Hahella chejuensis KCTC 2396: one gene and its partner. The protein of the gene in region 2 binds, or shares a complex with, the protein of the main gene of each other region. Links are inferred from orthologs where the notes say so. Each region holds a gene or a part of one and is shown on either strand. Other genes may lie near its edges.

Evidence for each region.
Region 1: the proteins of pabB (region 2) and HCH_RS27555 are in contact, whole or in part, in a solved structure (PDB 8RP0), measured with the Escherichia coli proteins. The link is inferred for Hahella chejuensis KCTC 2396 from one-to-one orthologs.

Annotation. Positions count from the first base shown.
Region 1 is NC_007645.1:6,272,072-6,275,363, reverse strand. The notes cover bases 49-3,013. They hold HCH_RS27555 (aminodeoxychorismate/anthranilate synthase component II), read right to left. Parts: upstream 1,844-3,013; coding sequence 1,253-1,843; downstream 49-1,252. Other genes in these bases: trpE (anthranilate synthase component I), read right to left, coding at 1,896-3,013; trpD (anthranilate phosphoribosyltransferase), read right to left, coding at 123-1,163; trpC (indole-3-glycerol phosphate synthase TrpC), read right to left, coding at 49-112. Also shown: more of trpC, read right to left, coding at 1-48; more of trpE, read right to left, coding at 3,014-3,292. UniProt on the Escherichia coli protein: Part of a heterodimeric complex that catalyzes the two-step biosynthesis of 4-amino-4-deoxychorismate (ADC), a precursor of p-aminobenzoate (PABA) and tetrahydrofolate.
Region 2 is NC_007645.1:2,729,619-2,732,759, forward strand. Bases 66-2,879 are described here. They hold pabB (aminodeoxychorismate synthase component I), read right to left. Parts: upstream 2,232-2,879; coding sequence 900-2,231; downstream 66-899. Other genes in these bases: thrH (bifunctional phosphoserine phosphatase/homoserine phosphotransferase ThrH), read left to right, coding at 289-903. In the rest of the region: HCH_RS12045 (DUF6160 family protein), read left to right, coding at 2,979-3,141. UniProt on the Escherichia coli protein: Part of a heterodimeric complex that catalyzes the two-step biosynthesis of 4-amino-4-deoxychorismate (ADC), a precursor of p-aminobenzoate (PABA) and tetrahydrofolate.

The DNA of each region.
Region 1 (3,292 bases), 3.5 Mb from region 2 along the record:
CCCGATGCAGACTGTCTTTCAGCACGGACAAAGGCTGGCGCATCTTGCGCGCTTCCACTTCCTGTTTTTTACGGTCAATGATCTTTCTCAGAATCGTAGGCGTGTCGTTCATAGGTTGACCTTTATTCCTCTTCCTTAAAGCAGGCCGAAAAACTGGCCAGCTCTTTTAGTTTAGCAAAGGCCAGCCCGGAACCTATCGCGTCCTGAGCCATTTCCACTCCTTCTTTGAAAGAGCTGGCCAGGTCTGCGGCGTAAATCGCCGCCCCAGCGTTCAGGGCGACAATGTCCCGGGCTTTTTGCGACGTTTGATCCGTCACTTTGGTCAATGCGGCCTCAATGAGTGTGAGACTTTCCTCAGCGCTGGCGACAGTCAAACCGTCCAGAGAGCGGCGCATTATTCCAGCGTCTTCTGGAGTAAGCGTGTATTCGGAGATTTTACCGTCTTTCAGTTCCGCCACATGGGTTTCACAGGCGAGGCTGATTTCGTCCAGGCCGTCCGCTGCGGAAACGACTAAAACGTGTGTGCTGCCCAGTCGTTGCAGCACTTCCGCCAGAGGCAGGCACAGCAATGGGTTGAATACGCCAATGACCTGCTTGGTCACGCCGGCGGGGTTGGTCAGGGGGCCCAGCATATTAAAGATGGTGCGAATGCCCATTTCCCGGCGCGGCCCGATCGCGTGCTTCATGGCGCTGTGATGGGCTGGCGCGAATAGAAAGCCGACGCCGATTTCCTTGATGGCGCGGGCGACCTGCTCGGCGGTCATGTCCAGATTGATGCCGGCGGCTTCCAGCACATCGGCGCTGCCGGAGCGGCTGCTGACGCTGCGGTTGCCGTGCTTGGCGACTTTACCGCCGGCGGCGGCCACCACAAAGGCGGCGGCGGTGCTGACGTTAAACAGGTTAGAGCCGTCGCCCCCGGTGCCGCAGGTGTCCACGAGGTGTGGATCATCGATATCGACTTTGCTGGCCAGTTGACGCATCACCTGGGCGGCGCCGGTGATTTCGCCGACGCTTTCACTTTTAAATCTCAGCGCCACCAAGAACCCGCCAATCTGTGCGGGAGTGGCCTGTCCGGTCATGATCTGCTGCATGACCTCAATCATTTCTTCGGTGGTGAGGTCTTTTCTATCGACAACCTTGGCGATAGCGGCTTTGATATCCATGGCGCAATTCCTCGTAGTTTTTAGACTATGTTGTTTTCTTTTTCGGCGCGCAATTAAACCTAAGCTTACGCCGTTGGCTGATCTCTGACTCAGTGGCTGACCGATTGCTGCAAGAAGTTACGCAGTAAGTCGTGGCCCTGCTCCGTGAGAATGGACTCTGGATGGAATTGCACGCCTTCTATCGCCAGTTCCTTGTGACGCACGCCCATGATTTCTTCCAGATCGCCGTCGTCATTCTGGGTCCAGGCGGTGACTTCCAGGCAATCTGGCAGTGTGTCCGCGCGGATGACCAGTGAGTGATAGCGCGTTGCCTCAAACGGATTGTTGAGGCCTTTGAATACGCCGACGTCGTTGTGGTACACCTTGGAAGTCTTGCCATGCATGACTTTGCCGGCGCGAATCACTTCGCCTCCAAAGGCCTGGCCAATGCTTTGATGGCCCAGGCATACGCCTAAAATGGGAAGCTTGCCTGCAAAGTGCTTGATCGCCGCGACGGAAATCCCCGCTTCGTTGGGCGTGCAGGGCCCGGGAGAGATCACCAGATGCTGCGGTTGCAGCGCTTCAATTTCTTCTACCGTGATTTCATCGTTACGATAGACGCGCACGTCGGCGCCCAGTTCGCCCAGATACTGCACGACGTTGTATGTAAAAGAGTCGTAATTATCAATCATCACCAACATGTTCTAACCCTCAAAATTCTGTCTGTGTATTCGCCGTCATGTGATCGCAGGCTCATAGCCCTTTTTGCGCCATAGCCACGGCGCGGAACACGGCGCGGCCTTTGTTGAGGGTTTCCTTCCATTCCAGGCGCGGCGCGGAATCGGCGACTACGCCGGCCCCGGCCTGAATATAAAGCGTCTTGTCCTTGATAACCGCGGTGCGAATGGCGATGGCGGTATCCATGTTGCCGTTCCAGGACAGATATCCGATGGCGCCGCCGTAAACGCCGCGTTTTACCGGCTCCAGTTCGTCGATGATCTCCATGGCGCGGATTTTCGGGGCTCCGCTCAACGTGCCGGCGGGCAGAGTGGCGCGCAGCACGTCAATGGCGCTCAAGCCCTGGCGTAGTTTGCCGGTGACGTTGGAGACGATATGCATCACATGAGAGTAGCGTTCGATCACCATCTTGTCGGTCAGTTCGACGCTGCCGATATCGCTGACGCGGCCGACATCGTTGCGGCCCAGGTCGATCAGCATCAGGTGCTCGGCGAGTTCTTTGGGGTCCGCCAGCAGCTCTTCTTCCAGCGCTTTGTCTTCCGCCTCGGTGGCGCCCCGTTTACGGGTGCCGGCGATGGGCCGCACGGTGGCGACGCCATCTTCCAGGTGCGCCAGAATTTCTGGTGAGGAGCCGACCACATGGAAATCGCCGAGATCCAGGTGGTACATATAAGGAGAGGGGTTGAGACAGCGGAGAGAACGATACAGGTTGATGGGCTCGGCGGTGAAGGGGACGGACATACGTTGGGAGATCACCGTTTGCATAACATCCCCAGCCAGTACGTATTCCTTGATCTTCTCCACGGCGGCTTCGAAGTTCGGCTGCGTGAAACCTGAAGCGAAATCCTCCTCGGCAATCTGCAGGTCTTGCTGGACATGCAGATTATGCTCGGGGATCGGTCGTCGCAGCAGGGTTTCCAACTCATCCAGACGCGCCTGGGCGCGTTCGCTGGCTTCCGCTGCGCCGGGATCGACATGATGTATTAACATCAGACGGCCGCTCAGGTTATCGAACACAACCAGCTCATCCGAGACCATCAACAGAATATCCGGCGTTCCCAACGGATCGGGAGGCGTGCTCTTGGCCAGCTTCGGCTCGATATAGCGGATGGTGTCATAGCCGAAGTAGCCCACCAGGCCGCCGTTGAAACGGGGCAGGCCCTCTACGTCCGGCACCTTGAAACGTTGCTGAAAGGTTTCGATGTAGGCCAGCGGGTCTGCGCATTCGGTGGATTCCGTCAGCGCGTTGTTATCATAGAGGTTGATCTGATGGCCGTTGACCTTGAGCACGCTGCGGCAGGGCAGGCCGATAATGGAGTAGCGCCCCCATTTGTCGCCGCCCTGAACGGACTCCAGTAAGTAGGTATAGGGCGCGTTGGCCAGTTTCAGATAGGTGGACAGCGGGGTGTCCA
Region 2 (3,141 bases):
CCAGCCCAGCAAGCTTTTTTACGCTGATGTACATCGGACTCTCCTCTATAGTTTCATCTTGTTATTTTTTTCGTAAACTTATGTGAATTCTTGTTTACATCTTTAACCGATTTTAGCTTTATCTATCGAATATGCAACCCCCTGCTAAACCCTTATGATTAAGGCGTTTTTTAATGGAATGCAGGACTGCTCTGGGCTGTTGTCGGGCGCGGCTTCACGCCTGGGTCGAGCGGCGTCAATGCGAGTCTCTGCGGATATCGAATGAATTAAAGATGACAGGAGTGAGTCGTGGAACTTGCGTGTCTTGATTTGGAAGGGGTGTTGATACCCGAAATATGGATCGCCTTTGCGGAAAAAACAGGGATAGAAGCTTTACGCGCGACGACCCGGGATATTCCGGACTACGATGTGTTGATGAAGCAGCGGTTGGAAATCCTTGATGAGCATGGCTATGGATTGCCGGATATACAATCCGTTATTGCTATGCTGGACCCGCTTCCTGGAGCGCAGGAGTTTGTCGCCTGGCTGCGACGTCGATTTCAGGTGGTGATTTTGTCCGATACATTCTACGAATTCGCGATGCCATTAATGGAGAAGCTAGGCTGGCCGACATTGTTATGTCATCGTCTGGAAGTCGATGAGAACGGTAAAGTGACGAATTACTTGTTGCGCCAGAAGGACCCAAAGCGGATGGCGGTGCAGGCGTTTCACGGTCTGAATTACCATGTGATTGCGGCGGGAGACTCCTACAACGACACGACTATGCTGGCGGAAGCGGACGCTGGTATTTTGTTTAAGGCGCCCGACAACGTTATTGCTGAATTTCCGCAGTTTCCCGCGGTGCATAGCTACGACGAACTGCGCGCGGAATTTATTAAAGCCAGTCGCGTGGTAACGGATTAAACTTCGCGTTTGCCGGGCAAGTCTCCGCCGAGGGCTTCAACGATGTGCCTGATTTTTACAACGGACTCATTGTATTCCGCAAGGCATTTAGAGTCCGCAACGATGCCGCCTCCGCCCCATACATGCATGTCGCCCTGTCGACAGGTCATGGTGCGGATGGCGATATTGCTGTCCATGCGTCCGTCATTGGACAGGTAAAATACGCTGCCGCAATAAACGCTGCGCGCGTGACCTTCCAGTTCATCAATGATTTCCATCGCCCGCTTCTTGGGGGCGCCTGTAATCGATCCGCCTGGCGAACAGGAGATCAGGGCGGCGAAGGGGGAGACATCGTCGCGCAGGGTGGAAGTCACCGTACTGACCAGGTGATGAACATTGCTGTAGGTTTCCAGAGCGCAGAGCTTTTCGACTTTGACGCTACCGATATTGGAAATCTTACCCAGATCGTTGCGCAGAAGATCTACGATCATTACGTTTTCAGCTCGGTCCTTGGGACTGGAGGTAAGGTCCTCAATGTGGCGAAAATCGTCGTCGGCGCTGGCTCCGCGCGGGCGGGTGCCTTTGATGGGTTTGGTGACGACATCGCGGTCCTGCACCGTAAGAAACTTCTCCGGCGAGAAGCAAAGCAGATCGCCCTGACCACTGCGGAAAAAGGCGGAGTAGGGAGCTTTGGCCACCTGTCTGACTTTTATATAGGCTTCCAAAGGATCGCCTGTATAAGCGCCTGAAAAACGTTGTGTCAGGTTAATTTGATAGCAATCCCCAGCGAGAATGTATTTCTTGATTCTGGCGAATTCGTTTGCGTACTGTTCGTAGCTCCAGTCAGGCGAAATCGCTCGCGTTACGCTAAAGGTCTCTGTGGCGGGGCGCCCTTGCTGCAACAGGCTTTGGAATGCCGCATCCCCGAACCCGGTAATAATTTGTTTATCGTGTTCTACGACCAGGTAATGATCGTAAGCGCCAATGCAGGCGGAGGGAAAAATGGATTTTCGACGCCAGTTACGGTCGCCAAGCAGTTGATTGCGTCCAAATTCGTAGCTAATGAATCCGATCAGGCCCCCCTTGAAACAAGGGGTCGGTCGGACAGCGCGTGGGAGCTGGGCAAGCGCCAGCAGGTCGGTATAGGAGATGGACGTCTCCGTCTCATCGGGACGAGTAAGAAAGTGGTCGTTTTCCTGACTGCGAACTATCCATTCCGGATCGCAGGCGATAATTTCAAAGGCGCGTCCCTCCTGGGTTCGACTGTCCAGCCAACAAAAGCCCGGACGGGAAGATAGCGAGTGAATGACGGCGTTATAGTCTGCGTAGGGAATAGTGAAAACTGACATCAACAAATATTGGCCTGGTAAAAAAGCGCCTCTTCCGGCGCCCGATAAGCGCCAGTGGCTCATTAATCCGACATTCTAACCCTCCGGCTTCCATTTTTCAGGCGCTCGGACGGCGGCGTTTCGCGGCCGGACTTCTTATTGTCTTACGTCTATTGGCTTTAGCGGTCTCAAAAGACTGCGGAATTGTAGTGTTAGCGAGCGCATATTTGAAGTTGCTCACGTTTTTAAGTCGCTGGCGATGGCGTTTCGATCTGGAAATGGGCCGCAGTTCTTCGTTTGGTTGAGCCCAAGGGGAAGGGATTCACGAGAGGGAAATGTTCAAAAGGCGTTTTTGGGTAGGGCTTGTCGGAACGTATATAGGCCAGATGGCCAAATACTGTCTACCCGTTAACACTTCTTAACAAATGGCGTGTTTTCTGTAATTTCATTCACGGATTCGCCGGTAACACAACCCTACACTGGCCCCGTGATTGTGAAACACAAAACAAACAAAAACGAAACGTTTCACAATACTCAGGCGGTTGTAATTAGACGCTAATTGTTTGTTTTTAAATGGAATTCTAGACGCATATTAATAATATGGAAACTGTGAGAGTAATCACGGAAAACCAATGAAGCGTAAACTAAATTAACAATCGCTCAGAATTATTCGGTCGGTTGTCGAACAATTTGTTCGATTGTTGACCGGTAATCTGAAGCTCACGAGAGTTTCCTGAAATTAAAAAAATAAACATTAGGAGAATTTTAATGAAAGGCCTGAAAAAATTAGTTTTGGTATCTGCTATTGCTGCTGCTCCTCTGGCGGCTCAAGCTGAACTGAAAGCAGTTGACGACGCTGTACTGGCGGACGTTTCCGGTCAAAGCGGATTGGTCATCGAAGCCGGCTTCGGTTCTTTGACTTACTCAGACA